Linked DNA regions of Chelatococcus sp. YT9. The protein of the gene in region 2 interacts with the protein of the main gene of each other region in a pairwise test. Links are inferred from orthologs where the notes say so. Each region holds a gene or a part of one and is shown on either strand. Other genes may lie near its edges. The genes, in order: KIO76_RS19030, KIO76_RS06545 and KIO76_RS03880.

The links.
Region 1: the proteins of KIO76_RS06545 (region 2) and KIO76_RS19030 interact in binary tests that used the Escherichia coli proteins (3 or more experiments, as listed by UniProt). The link is inferred for Chelatococcus sp. YT9 from one-to-one orthologs.
Region 3: the proteins of KIO76_RS06545 (region 2) and KIO76_RS03880 interact in binary tests that used the Escherichia coli proteins (3 or more experiments, as listed by UniProt). The link is inferred for Chelatococcus sp. YT9 from one-to-one orthologs.

The regions. Positions count from the first base shown.
Region 1 is NZ_JAHBRW010000001.1:4,117,337-4,122,106, forward strand. Bases 924-3,846 are described here. They hold KIO76_RS19030 (two-component system sensor histidine kinase NtrB), read left to right. Parts: upstream 924-1,784; coding sequence 1,785-2,909; downstream 2,910-3,846. Other genes in these bases: dusB (tRNA dihydrouridine synthase DusB), read left to right, coding at 924-1,698; ntrC (nitrogen regulation protein NR(I)), read left to right, coding at 2,915-3,846. Also shown: KIO76_RS19020 (bifunctional 2-C-methyl-D-erythritol 4-phosphate cytidylyltransferase/2-C-methyl-D-erythritol 2,4-cyclodiphosphate synthase), read right to left, coding at 1-496; more of dusB, read left to right, coding at 676-923; more of ntrC, read left to right, coding at 3,847-4,360; KIO76_RS19040 (sensor histidine kinase NtrY-like), read left to right, coding at 4,708-4,770.
Region 2 is NZ_JAHBRW010000001.1:1,450,270-1,454,850, forward strand. Bases 1,238-3,971 are described here. They hold KIO76_RS06545 (P-II family nitrogen regulator), read right to left. Parts: upstream 2,907-3,971; coding sequence 2,568-2,906; downstream 1,238-2,567. Other genes in these bases: KIO76_RS06540 (ammonium transporter), read right to left, coding at 1,238-2,531; tesB (acyl-CoA thioesterase II), read right to left, coding at 3,120-3,971. Also shown: KIO76_RS06535 (FtsK/SpoIIIE family DNA translocase), read right to left, coding at 1-941; more of KIO76_RS06540, read right to left, coding at 1,173-1,237; more of tesB, read right to left, coding at 3,972-3,995; KIO76_RS06555 (ubiquinone biosynthesis hydroxylase), read left to right, coding at 4,270-4,581. UniProt on the Escherichia coli protein: Involved in the regulation of nitrogen metabolism. Regulates the activity of its targets by protein-protein interaction in response to the nitrogen status of the cell.
Region 3 is NZ_JAHBRW010000001.1:834,913-840,104, forward strand. The notes cover bases 752-4,096. They hold KIO76_RS03880 ([protein-PII] uridylyltransferase), read left to right. Parts: upstream 752-1,058; coding sequence 1,059-3,896; downstream 3,897-4,096. Other genes in these bases: KIO76_RS03875 (alpha-ketoglutarate-dependent dioxygenase AlkB family protein), read left to right, coding at 752-1,056; grpE (nucleotide exchange factor GrpE), read left to right, coding at 3,980-4,096. Also shown: KIO76_RS03870 (2,3-bisphosphoglycerate-dependent phosphoglycerate mutase), read left to right, coding at 1-403; more of KIO76_RS03875, read left to right, coding at 409-751; more of grpE, read left to right, coding at 4,097-4,639; KIO76_RS03890 (hypothetical protein), read right to left, coding at 4,780-5,192.

The DNA.
Region 1 (4,770 bases), 2.7 Mb from region 2 along the record:
GCCGCAGCAGGTCTCGGTCCGGCGTTTCGCAAATCCTGCCGTTGTGGTCGACGCGCTTTATGGTGTCGGCAATCTTCACGCCCGGCACCGCCGCGGCATGGGCGATACCCGCGGCAACAGCACGCCTGACGAGTTGCGGCGAAACGAACGGCCGGGCAGCGTCGTGAACCAGCACGAAGTCCGGCGCGTCCTTCCCGCTTGCTAACGATTCGAGCCCGGCCATGACCGAGAGCTGCCGTGTCGCGCCGCCGGCGACGGGGTGCGCCAGCCGGTCCCTCACCGCAGCCGGCAGTGCGGCGATGACGTCGCGATAATAGGAACCGTCATCGGGATGTATAACGACGACGATACGCTCGATGTCCGACTGATCGGAGATGGCTGAAAGCGTATGGCCAAGCACCGCACGACCGGCAACTTGGCGGTACTGCTTCGCAATCTCTCCCCCCAGACGCGTCCCGCGTCCGGCCGCCACGATGATCGCTGCAATCTTCGGCATTCGAACCTTGTCCACTCCGGTGACAGGCGCCTATAGGCCGCGGGCTCATTTCTTACAATGCTCTTGTGACGGATCATGACGGCTGAGACCAGGCCGATCACGATCTCTCCCAGGCCAGCAATAAGGGCGGGACAAAGGGTTTTGTTTAATTTATAAGCATGGCCATGAATGATGCGGAAATGGGCACAGACACTGACATCTCCCAGTGGCGCCCGACCCTTGCCTTGGGTGCTGTGCTCGCCCCCATGTCCGGCATCACGGACGTCGCGTTCCGACGGATCGCGCACCGCTTCGGCGCGTCACTCGTCGTTTCGGAGATGGTCGCCAGCCAGGAACTCGTGGACGGATCGCAGGAGGCTGTCCTGCGGGCGGAAGGTGCTGGAATAACACCCCATGTGGTCCAGCTCGCCGGCTGCGATGCGCATTGGATGGGTGAGGCGGCGCGGGTGGCTGAGGCTTCCGGCGCGGCGATGATCGACATCAACATGGGATGCCCGGCCAAGCGCGTGATCGGCGGATGGGCGGGATCGGCGCTGATGCGGGATCTCGATCACGCCACATCGTTGATCGAGGCAGTGGTCGCAGCGGTCAAGATCCCCGTTTCCGTAAAGATGCGGCTCGGCTGGGACGATGGGAGCCAGAACGCCGATGAGCTCGCCCGCCGGGCGGAAATATCGGGTGCTGTCCTCATCACCGTCCATGGCCGCACGCGGCAGCAGTTCTACAAGGGCACAGCCAACTGGGGCGCGGTGCGGCGCGTGCGCGAGGTCACCACGCTGCCTCTCGTCGTTAATGGTGACATAGCCGACGTTTCGGACGCCCGCGCAGCCCTAGACCAAGCCGGCGCGGACGCGGTGATGATCGGCCGCGCCGCGGTCGGGCAGCCGTGGCTGGTTGGCCAGATCGCCGCTGAACTCCGCGGCGGGAAGGTCACGCCGCTGCCATCCCCCGCTCTCAAGACGGAAGCAATCACAGAGCATTACACAGCCCTTCTCACGCTCTATGGAAAGAAGATCGGCCTTCGCCATGCCCGAAAGCATCTCGCAGCCTATTGCGCGGATGCGGAGCGGCATGGCAGCGCCACGGCTGCCAGTTGCCGCGCTGAGCTCGTGACCAGCGAGCAGCCGGAGCGTGTGCTGGCGCTCCTCCAGGGGCTTTATGAAGGCAGCCTCGCAAGCCCTGTGCACCGCGAAGCGGCGTGACAATCGACCGGTCTCGCGAGGGACACGGAAAAAGGCGGACTTGAACCCGACTTCAGCCCAACCGGATAGGCATGCGCAAAATCACGATGCCAAGTGCTTCCGCAAATAATGAGCCTGGCTTCGATCCTGGCCTCATCCTCAACGCTCTGCCCGTACCTATCCTGGTGGTAGGGCAGGGAGATGCAATCCTCCATGCCAACAGCGCCGCCGAAGCGTTCTTTGAAGCCAGCCTCCCTGTCCTGAAGCGACAGCGGCTCGTGGACGTCCTGCCGTTCGGCTCGCCGGTACTGACGCTCGCGGAAGAGGCCCGACGTCGCAACGCGAGCGTGAGCGAATACCGTATCGAGATCGGGACGCCGCGCACAGGGCATGAGCGGATCGTCGATATTTTCGCCGTCCCTCTTGGCGATGAGGCGCGATCTGTGGCGTTGATGCTGCAAGAACGGACAATTGCCGAAAAAATGGACAGACAGCTGACCCATCGAGGTGCAGCCCGGTCCATCACCGCGCTCGGGGCAATGCTTGCCCATGAGATCAAAAACCCGTTGTCGGGCATCCGGGGAGCGGCCCAGTTGCTGGAAGGCGCAGCATCTGACGAGGACCGCCTTCTGACTCAGCTGATCTGCGACGAGACCGATCGGATCGTGAAAATCGTCGAGAGAATGGAGCTTTTCGGCGATGAGCGCCCCGTGGAGCGGGGGGCTGTCAACATTCACGGCGTCTTCGACCATGTGAAACGTCTCGCGCAGTCGGGCTTTGCCCGGCACATCCGCTTCGTCGAGGATTATGATCCCTCCCTGCCACCTCTGCTCGGCAATCGCGACCAGCTTGTTCAGGTGTTCCTCAACCTCATCAAGAACGCTGCCGAGGCCATCGGCCGCGATGCCCTGGACGGCGAAATCGTTCTGTCGACGGCATTTCGGCCGGGTATGCGGCTACAGCTGCCGGGCTCCGGAGAGCGCGTGAGCCTGCCGCTGGAGATCTGCGTGCGCGACAACGGCCCAGGCGTCCCGCCCGACCTCGTACCCAACCTCTTCGACCCGTTCGTGACCACCAAGGCGTCCGGCAGTGGCCTTGGTCTTGCTTTGGTTGCGAAGATCATCGGTGACCATGGCGGCGTCGTGGAGTGCGACGCGGGTGTGCACCGGACGACGTTTCGGGTGTTGATGCCCATGTATCTGGCCCGCGATGGGCGTGGCTCGGAGGAATGAGTAATATGGCGAGAGGCAGCATTCTTGTCGCCGACGACGATACCGCAATCCGCACTGTGCTGAACCAGGCATTGGCGCGGGCTGGCTATGACGTCAGGTCTACAGGACATGCAGCGACGCTCTGGCGCTGGGTGAGCCAGGGCGAAGGCGATCTGGTGATCACCGATGTGGTGATGCCGGACGAGAACGCCTTCGACGTGCTGCCGCGGATCAAGAAGCTGCGTCCGGACCTGCCTATCATTGTCATGAGCGCGCAGAATACCTTCATGACAGCGATCCGGGCATCCGAACGCGGTGCCTATGAGTATCTGCCGAAGCCCTTCGACCTGAAGGAGCTGGTCTCTATTGTCGCGCGCGCTCTGTCGCGGCCGCGGGGACAGGCAAAGAGCCTCGGTGAAGCCGATGGCGAGGACATACCGCTCGTCGGCCGCTCCGCGGCCATGCAGGAGATTTACCGGGCGCTCGCGCGACTGATGCCGACGGATCTCACGGTAATGATCACCGGCGAATCCGGCACCGGCAAGGAGCTCGTCGCCCGCGCGCTGCATGACTACGGCAAGCGCCGCACAGGGCCCTTCGTTGCCATCAACATGGCAGCCATCCCGCGTGACCTCATCGAGTCCGAACTCTTCGGCCATGAGAAGGGGGCCTTCACCGGGGCGACCCAGCGCAGCGCCGGACGTTTTGAGCAGGCCGAGGGCGGTACGCTGTTTCTGGACGAGATCGGCGATATGCCTATGGAGGCACAGACACGTCTTCTGCGCGTCCTGCAACAGGGCGAGTATACCACCGTCGGCGGCCGCACGCCGATCAAGACCAATGTCCGCATCATCGCAGCCACCAACAAGGATCTTCGCATCTCGATCCAGCAGGGCATCTTCCGCGAAGACCTGTTCTTCCGTCTCAACGTCGTGCCGCTCCGCCTGCCCCCCTTGCGTGAGCGGGCGGAAGATGTGCCGGATCTCATCCGTCATTTCTTCACGTTGGTCGCGCGCGAGGGATTGCCCCACAAGCAGATAGACCTCGATGCGATGGATCGTCTCAAGCGCTACCGCTGGCCTGGGAACGTCCGCGAGCTCGAGAATCTTGTCCGGCGACTGGCTGCGCTATACCCGCAGGACACCATCACGGGTCCCATCATCGACGCGGAACTTGAGCCTTCCACCAGCAGTTCCCCGGAGGGCGGCGAGCCGCGTGATGATGAGCAACTCGCCGCTTCCGTTGAACGACACCTCAACCGTTATTTCGGCGGGTTCAAGGATACGCTGCCGCCACCCGGCCTCTACCACCGCATCTTGCGCGAGATCGAGGGGCCACTGATCGGCATGGCTTTGGCGGCCACACGTGGAAACCAGATCCGAGCCGCCGAGCTTCTCGGGCTCAACCGCAACACCCTGCGCAAGAAGATCCGGGATCTCGATCTGTCGGTGGTTCGCACACCGTCGCGCTGACCGCGACCGGGCGGTGCGCGTTGGACGTCAACCAAGTCCGACGCGCGCATCCGTGGCATCCACCCAAAACAGCAGATTCCGCTGCCTCTGTTGCATTCAGGCCATGTGCTTTGTCTGCACCTCGCTTCGCCGAGAATGCACCACCGGCATCTAGCCTAGGAACAATGATCATCCTGAGAAATATTCTAAACATATTCAGATAACGATCTGAATCAATTCATACAATAATGGATTAAGTAATGCTGGGCGATCCCCGGCGGGAGTGCTTTTGTCTGTGGACCTCGCCAAGCGCTGCCTTGGGAATGTCGCAATCCGACAACAGTGTTGTAGCTTCGCATCATTATCCGGTGCTATTGAACCGATTCGACCATCGCGAAACGGCGGGCCAATATTTCGTGAGCTTATCGGCG
Region 2 (4,581 bases):
CGGCCCTGCTTGGGCGCCGGAGCACGCGGCGCCACGCGGCTCGGCGGCGGTTCCACGGCGAAGCTGTCGTCACCTCCATAGGGGGCGCCGGCGTAGTCCTCATCGTCCTCGTACTGCGGATATGGCGATGACATGGCACGCCGCGACACGCCCGCCCCCGCTCCCTCCAGCATGGGTTCCCCGCGCGGTCGTGGTGCGGTTTTCGGTGCTGCGAAGCGGCGGGCTAGAGCTGCCTTCGTCGCCATCACGCCATGGGCGATGGCTCCGAGTGAAATGATGCCCCAACCCGGCTCGCTGCTGCCGTCGGAATCGTCGTCGCTGTCGGCCACCGTGTCGTGATTGTCATCATCGGCATTCTCGAGGCGATCATCGACGAGACCGATGCCGCAAGCCGCCGTCAGCGCCAGGATGGCGACACCCGCGTAAATCAAGGCGACAAGGGCACGCTCCGGGCCGCCGCCGAAAGGAATGATACCCCGCGCCGCGAAGACGAGCGCGTCGCCGACCACGCCGCCGAGGCCCGTTGGCAAAGGCCAGCGCGCGGTTGACGGCAAGGCGCTGGCAACCGCGGCTGCGGCGGCACCGCCGAGCAGCCACAGGCCGATCTTCAGGGGCAAGCGCGGCAAGGCCCTGCGGGTCATCAAACCGAGCCCCCAGGCCGCGACCGGTAGAAGGAAGGCAATGGCGCCCAGCCCAAAAACCTGCATGGCGAGATCGGCGGTGATCGCCCCAGGCAGCTTCAGCAGATTGGCAGCCGGCTGACTTGTGGCGTGCGTCAGGCTCGGGTCGTCGACCGACCATGTCGCGAGCGCGAGTGCGGTCGCGCCCGCAACGCCCAACAAGGCGAGACCGACCATCTCCACGGCACGGCGCGCGAAAAAGCGGCGCAGGGCGTCGGAGAGACCGTCGGTGGGAGACGAAGGCCGGCGTAGTGTTCGCATTCGCAGAGGGACCCGGAAAAGTCACGCTAACGGCCGCAGCGTAAGACCCGGCGGTTAAGGCGTGATTAACCTTCCCAGCAAAGTCGCATCGCGTCTCTTATTGGTATGGCCCTGCGCAGGTATGGCTTCATAGTCCGCTCAGCGACACATCCCACGAGAAAACCCGCATACGAAAAAACCCCGGCCTTGCGGCCGGGGTTGAGTTTCCAGGAGAGGATGGAAGAAGCCGTCTCAGTAGTTGTAGGCACGTTCTCCGTGGTCGGCGAGGTCAAGCCCTTCGCGCTCGCCCTCCACGGAGATTCGCAGGCCGACTATGAGATCAACCACCTTGTAGAGGATGGCCGACCCGATACCGCTCCAGATGAGCGCGACGACCACCGCCACAAACTGGGTCCAGAGCTGTCCGCCCATCGAATAGTCCGCAACCCCGACGCCGCCGAGGGCCGGCGCGACCAGAATGCCGGTGAGCAGCGAGCCGACGATGCCGCCAATGCAGTGGATGCCGAAGACATCGAGCGAGTCGTCATAGCCGAGCGCGTTCTTCACCGTGGTCGACGCATAGAAGCAGATGACGCCGGCGATAATCCCGAGGATGATCGAGCCCATCGGTCCGATGAGCCCGGCAGCCGGGGTGACCGCAACAAGACCGGCGACCGCGCCTGAAACCGTGCCGAGCAGGGAGGGATGGCCCTTCGTGCCCCATTCCGTGAACTGCCAGGCCATGCCTGCCGCCGCCGTGGCGACGAACGTGTTGAGCATGGCGAGCGCCGCCCCGCCGTTGGCTTCGAGATTCGACCCGGCGTTGAAGCCGAACCAGCCCACCCACAGCAGCGAGGCGCCGATCATCGTCATTGTCATCGAGTGCGGCGGCATTGGCTCCTTGCCGTAGCCGGTACGCTTGCCAATCATCAAGGCGCCGACGAGGCCGGCCATACCAGCGTTGATGTGGACCACCGTGCCGCCGGCAAAATCGAGTGCGCCCATCTTGAACAGGAAGCCCTCGCTGAACCACACCATATGGGCCATGGGGAAGTAGACGAAGGTGACCCACAGGACGGTGAACAGGAGGAGCGCGGAAAATTTGATGCGCTCGGCGAAGGACCCGACGATCAGTGCCGGCGTGATGCAGGCGAAGGTCATCTGGAAGCAGATGAATACGAATTCAGGGATGACGACACCCTTGGTGAAGGTATCTGCCGTCGAATCACCCGTGATGCCGGCAAGGAAGGCCTTGGAGAAATTGCCGATGAAGGCGTTCGTGCCGGTGAAGGCCAGGCTGTAGCCGTAGATCACCCATATCAGTGAGACCACGCAGACGATGGAAAACACCTGCGTCAGCACGGACAGCATGTTCTTCGTGCGCACGAGACCGCCGTAAAACAAGGCAAGCCCCGGAATGGTCATGGCCAGCACGAGGATCGCGGAAACCAGCATCCAGGCCGTATCACCTTTATTCGGAACCGGTGCGGCTGCCGGAGCCGCTTCTGCGGCAGCCTGGGCAAATGCCGGCTCGGCACCTGCAATGGTGCCGGCGGCAAGTGCAAGGGCGAGTGCCGCAAGACCCGCCTTATGCTCGCGCTTGAACGTCATGAAACAAACTCCTCGAATGTAGCAGCAGGCGGGGGATCAAAGAGCGTCGGTGTCGGTTTCACCCGTGCGGATGCGAACAGCTTTCTCGATCGACGAAACGAAGATCTTGCCGTCGCCGATCTGGCCGGTGCGCGCGGCACCGACGATCGCGTCGACCACCTTGTCGGCGATGTCGGCCGCGACCGCGACCTCGATCTTCAGCTTGGGAAGAAAGCTCACCGCGTATTCGGCGCCGCGATAGATTTCGGTATGCCCCTTCTGTCGCCCGTATCCCTTGACCTCGGTCACGGTAAGCCCGTTCACGCCGATGGCAGTCAGGGCGTCGCGGACCTCCTCGAGCTTGAAGGGCTTGATGATAGCCACCACGAATTTCATATCTCGGCTCCCTCGCGGATGGTGCTGGACGCCTTGTGAGGCGCCCCTGACCAGCTAATCCGTCCCAAGGGAAATCAAGCTTCGTGCCAGATAGGCCCAAGTTGGCGCAAAGCGCACTTTTTCAGGGCAAACACCGGCCGGTGGCCGCCATTTCCCCTCACGCCGCAGCCGAGCCTGCGCGATCGATCATCATTCCGCTTAGAAAATAGGCAGTCAGACGGCCAGATCAGGACGTGGGCGAATCAGGCCTTCCTGAGCCACCGAGGCAATCAGGGTCCCGTCACGGGTATAGATCAGGCCGCGTGAAAAGCCGCGCGCGCCCCCTGAGAAGGGCGTATCCTGAGCATAGAGCAGCCATTCGTCGGCACGGAACGGCCCATGGAACCAAAGGGCGTGATCGAGGCTCGCGCCCTGGATATCCCGCTCGAACACCGTCCTACCGTGGGGGATGAGGCTGGTATCGAGCAGCGTCATATCCGAGGCATAGGCCAGTACGCAGCGATGGATCGCGGGATCATCGGGGAGGCGCTGCGTGGTGCGGATCCAGACGTTGAACTGGGGTGCCATCGGCGTGCCCGATTGCTGATAGCGCTGGTATTCGACGGGCCTGAGCTCAATCGGCCGCTCGCGCTCGTAGTAGGTCCGCATCGGATGCGGCATCGCCGGAAGGAAATTGGCGCGCAGATCGTCCTCCGTGGGCAGATCCTCCGGCATCGGCACATCTGGCATAGGGAAGTGGTAGGTGAGGCCGGTCTCAGGCGTGTGAAAGGAAGCGGACATGGAGAAGATCGCTTCGCCATGCTGGATGGCAACCACGCGTCGGGTCGCAAAGGAGCGCCCATCGCGGATGCGGTCGACCTCATAGATGATCGGAACCTGCGGATCGCCCGGCCGCATGAAATAGCCATGCAGCGAATGAATGTCTCGCCCGGGATCTACCGTTCGCGTCACCGCGACGAGGGCTTGGCCGATGACCTGTCCACCGAAGACGCGTTGCCAACCGACCTTGGGGCTACGCCCGCGGAACAGGTTGCGCTCGAGCGGCTCAAGATCGAGAATATCGAGGACTTCATCTACGGGATTGGCCATCGGTCACCCATTTCTGCCGTGTGCGATGCGTGACTGCGGAAGGACGATGTCCATCCACCTCACAAGCCTCTTTCATCCCATGTGCGCCCTGACGGGTTGGGGCGTCAAGCGCCGGTGGGCGAATGTCCTCGCTGGGACGCGGCCCGATGACATGGTCCGGTTCGCGCATAATAGTGGTAGAGGCTGCCGGGGATTCGCGTCTGCCATGCTGCCTTTGATCTGGGGCAATGGTCATGGCCGCGGTGCACGATAGAGACGCTGGTGGTGGAACGGTATGGCAAACGACTCGCAGGCGGCCCCGCTGCCGATGATTGATGTCACCATCGCTGGTGGAGGCGTTGTCGGCCTATGCCTTGCCGTGGCCTTACGACAGGGTGCCGGCCTATCGGTCCTGGTTTGCGATCCCCTGCCCGCTGGCAAGGATGTCGGGCGTGCCTCCGCGGTCGCGGCAGGTGGACGGCGCATGCTGGCTGAGCTTGGCGTCTGGGATGCGATCGCTCCAGCGGCCCAGCCCGTTGCCAGGATGGTCGTAACCGATAGCCGCCTTACCGACCCGATACGGCAATCCTTCATCACTTTCGATGGT
Region 3 (5,192 bases), 620 kb from region 2 along the record:
TGGCCAGCCCGACCTGCCGACGATCCGCGACCAGGCGCTGAACGAACGCGACTATGGTGACCTCTCCGGTCTCAACAAGGATGACGCCCGCGCCCGTTGGGGTGAGAAGCAAGTTCATATCTGGCGTCGATCCTATGATATCGCACCGCCCGGCGGCGAAAGCCTTAAGGACACGGCCGCCCGCGTTCTGCCTTATTACATCACCGAGATCCTGCCGCGCGTGCTGCGCGGCGAGCGTGTGCTGGTGGCGGCCCACGGCAACAGCCTCCGCGCGCTCGTCATGGTCCTCGATCGGCTGACCCCCGAGACCATCCCGAGTATGGAACTCGCGACGGGCGTGCCCCTGGTCTATCGTCTCAAGGCCGACTCGACCGTCGAGAGCAAAAGGGTGCTGGAGGGGTGACAGGCGTGGGGGGGACAGGCGCTCTTGCCATCCGGGAGGGGGTGACCTACCACCCTGGCTATCTCAACGCGCAGGAACAGGGCGATCTTGTCGCCGCACTACGCGTGATTCTGCAGGAAGCCCCCTTCTTCACCCCCCGTATGCCGCGCACGGGCAAACCCTTTTCCGTACGCATGAGCAATTGCGGCGCGCTTGGCTGGGTCTCCGACGCACGCGGATATCGCTATCAACCCGCCCATCCGGAGACAGCCCGGCCTTGGCCTGCCATGCCGGAGCAGCTGCTTGAAGCGTGGCGGGACCTTGCCCCGGCCTCACCACGACCCGAGGCCTGCCTCATCAACTTCTATGGCACGGGCGCACGGATGGGGCTGCACCAGGATCGGGATGAGGACGATCTTGTGACGCCGGTCGTCTCGCTCTCCCTCGGGGATACCGCCGTGTTTCGCATCGGCGGGACCAACCGGCGCGATCCGACAACCTCCCTGAAACTTGCATCCGGCGACGCGCTCGTCTTCGGCGGTCCCGCGAGGCTCGCCTTCCATGGCATCGATCGGATCCTGGTCGGGTCTTCGACACTGCTCCAGGAACCGCCGTTCGCCGGCGGCCGCATCAATCTCACCCTGCGTCGCGTCCGTGCGACAGCGGAGCCTTAGTCATGGCGCGTGCGCCGGCTGATCCCGTCCAGGCGGCGATTGCCGCTCTCCAGGCCAGTTTTGGCGATGATACCATCGCCTTGCGCAATGGCCTCGTCACTTACCTTAAGGACATTCACGAACGTGGGCTTGTCCATGCCGAAGAGCGTCTCCTTGCCGAGCGGGATGGCTTGGCTTGCGCGCACCGCCTGTCCGCGACCATGGACAGGATCATCGCCATCGCCTTCGGGGTCGTGACGCAGGTTCTGCATCCGCAACCGCAGGCGGCAAACACCTCTAGACCCGCCTCGATACCTTTGTCGACCCTCGCGATCGTCGCGGTGGGGGGATACGGCCGCGGGACGCTGGCGCCCGGGTCTGACGTCGACATCCTCTTCATGATGAGCGCTCCTGCCAAACCGAAGGGCGCGGCGCGATCGCGCGGTGCCCAGACTTCGACTGCGCAGGCAGCCTGGGGAGAGCGGGTGGTCGAAGCCGTGCTCTACGTGCTGTGGGACCTCAAGCTGAAAGTCGGACACGCCACACGTACCGTTGACGAATCCATTCAGGAAGCGACCAACGACCTTACCATCCGCACAGCCATCCTAGAGGCACGCTACCTCGTCGGAGACAAGGGGCTGTTCGACGAGCTGGTTACCCGCTTTGACAAGGAAATCGTCAGCGGCACAGCGCCGGCCTTTGTCGAGGCCAAACTCGCCGAGCGCGACGCTCGGCTGCACCGCGCCGGCACCTCGCGTTACGTGGTGGAGCCCAACGTCAAAGACGGCAAGGGCGGCCTTCGCGACCTCAACACATTGTTCTGGATCGCCAAATACGCCTACCGCGTGCGCGACGCGAAGGAACTCGTCACCGCCGGATTGTTCACCCAGGATGAGTTCGCGCTGTTCCAGCGCTGCGAATCCTTTCTCTGGCGGGTGCGTTGCCACATGCATTTCGTGACTGGGCGCGCGGAAGAGCGCCTGTCGTTCGACCTGCAACCGCCTATTGCGCTTCGCAACGGCTATATCGCCCATGGCGGCCTCTCGGCCGTCGAACGCTTCATGAAGCGCTATTTCCTCACGGCCAAAGATGTCGGCGATCTCACGGCAATCGTCTGCGCAGCCCTGGAGGCTCGCCACGCAAAACCCCGCCCGGTACTCGACCGCTTCGTCAGCCGGCTGCGCAGCCGCCGTAACTACCGCACGCTGGAATCGCGGGACTTCATCCTCGACAATAATCGGATCACCATCGCCAACAACGAGGTGTTCAAGCGCGACCCGATCAACCTCATCAGGCTTTATTGGCTCGCCGACCGACATAGCTATGCCATCCATCCGGATGCCAGCCGCCTGGCGACGCGCTCACTGACGTTGATCGATCGTTCGGTGCGCAATGACCCGGAAGCCAATCGCCTGTTCCTGGACGTGCTAACGTCACACAACGCGCCCGAAGTTGTTCTGCGGCGTATGAACGAATCCGGCGTGCTCGGGCGCTTTATTCCGGAATTCGGACGCATCGTCGCTCTGATGCAGTTCAACATGTACCATCACTACACGGTCGACGAGCATCTCTTGCGGTCCGTCGGCGTGCTCGCCGATATCGATGCCGGGCGGGTCGACGCGGAGCATCCGCTGTCCGGCGAGGTCATCGGCACCATTCAGAACCGGAAGGCGCTTTACGTCGCGGTCTTCCTGCACGACGTGGCCAAGGGCCGCCAGAGCGATCACTCTACCGGTGGCGCCCGCGTCACCCGCAAGCTGGGACCGCGATTCGGCTTGACCCCGGCAGAGACAGAGACGGCAGCCTGGCTCGTCGACAATCACCTCCTCATGTCGATGGTCGCCCAAAGCCGTGACATCAACGATCCGTCGACGATCCGCAGCTTCGCGGGCACCGTTCAAACGATGGAACGGCTCAAGTTGCTCCTGATCCTGACGGTTTGTGACATCAAGGCCGTTGGTCCAGGCGTCTGGAACGGCTGGAAGGGCGAGTTGCTGCGGAGTCTCTACTATGAGACGCAGATCGCCCTGACCGGGGGTCACATCTCGGCAAGTCGCAACGAGCGTGTCAGCGCCGCCCAAGCGGAACTGCGCGAGGCGCTTCCGGACTGGTCCGGCGCGGAATTCGCGGCCTATGCCGCAAGGCATTATGCGCCTTACTGGCTGAAGGTGGATCTTGCCCGCAAGATCCAGCATGCGAAGCTTATCCGACGCGCGGAGGAAACCGGCGAGACGACGGTGACCGCCGTGGAAACCGACGGTTTCCGTGGCGTCACCGAGCTTGTTGCCGCGGCGCCCGATCATCCGCGCCTCCTCGCCATCCTCACCGGCGCCTGCGCGGCGGCCGGTGGCAATATCGTCGACGCCCAGATCTTCACCACGACAGACGGACTCGCGCTCGACACCCTGGTCATCTCGCGCGCCTTCGATCGCGACGATGATGAACTCCGGCGCGGCGAGCGGATCGCGCAGGCCATCAAACGCGCCTTGACAGGGGAAGTCCGCATTGCGGATCTGGTCGCATCGCGCCGCCCGAAGAAGGATCGCAGCCGCACGTTCCACGTTCCGACCGAGGTCATTGTGGACAACAGCCTCTCGGACCGGCACACGGTGCTCGAAATCTCCGGGCTCGACCGCCCGGGGCTGCTCTATGACCTCACGACGGTGCTCAGCCAGCTCAACCTGAACATCGCATCCGCCCATATCGCCACCTACGGCGAGAAGGTGGTGGACGTCTTTTATGTCACCGACCTCACCGGCGCGAAGGTCGACAACACCAATCGGCAGGCTGCCATCCGGCGCGCCATTGAGCGCATCTTTCTGGATGAGGACGCCAACGCCGCTGACAGCAAGGCCGGATAGAGGCCTTGGGCGTTCGACGAACAAAAGCCGGAAGGACGATGCAGACCAGACAAATGCTTGATTTTTGGTCTGTCTGACCTGATATCACGGATGACAAACAATCAACAGCTACGAGAGCCATGACCCAGACGCCGCCCCGCCCCGAGCAGGCTGACGCCGAGAACAACGCCATCGAGAGAGATGACTCGCTCGCGGGCAATGTCCAAGACGAGATCACCGCCGAAGCGGCGGCGATCGCCGAGCTCGAAGCGGAAAAGCACGAGCTGAAGGATAAGCTCCTGCGGACGCTCGCCGAAATGGAAAACCTCCGCCGGCGCACGGAGCGTGAAATTGCTGATGCGCGGGCCTACGGTGTTACAAGCTTCGCGCGCGACATGCTGACGGCCGTCGACAATATCCGTCGCGCGATCGAGATGATTCCCGCGGAAATCCGCGAGCAGAGCGACAACCCAGTCAAACCTTTCCTCGAAGGTATCGAACTGACCGAGCGTGACCTGATCAAGACCCTCGAACGCCACGGCGTGCGTAAGATCGACCCTGTAGACCAGAAATTCGATCCCAATGTGCATCAGGCAATGTTCGAGGTCGAGGATGCGAGCAAGCCCCACGGCACGGTGGTGCAGGTCATCCAGTCGGGCTTCGTAATCGGCGAGCGCGTGCTGCGGCCAGCCATGGTCGGGGTATCGAAAGGTGGCCCGAAGACTGCAGCGGGCAATTCCTCTGAGTCCGGCACCGTCCAATAAGTGGAGGTGCTGCCTGCCCTCTCGCCGGCAGTACTGAGGATCGAACAGATCCTGGTCATCTCCCAGAGAAGGCCGTCGCGGCTGGCCCGCGATGGCCTTTCATTTACGCCGCACCGATTACCCGGCTCCGGTGTCGGCGATCATTCCTTGGCCTTTTCGGGCTTCGGCGCGATGCTATCGCGGATCGTCTCGAAACGCGCCAGCATCTTCTTCTGGTCACGCTCGCGCGCCATGGCGATCAGGCGGATATAGCGCGTCGTGTCGAAACGGATCGCCTGCATCACGAAGACCTTGTCCTTGGTCTCGGAATCCTGGGCCACAGCGGTAATTTCGTGCCACGGCACATTCTTCAGCGTCAGATTGCGCGCGCTCTTGATTTCCGGAGCAACAATGCTCGCCAGACCGTTGAAAGCTTGGCGCGCGAAACGGTCCTGATCGAGCGTACCAGGAATGGCGCCATCCCCAGATGCGACAATGACGATTGGCTGCTCTGCGCCCTTGATGCTGTCCTTGGGCCCCTCGGTCATCAACAAACCAGTGCCGGCCAGGACGC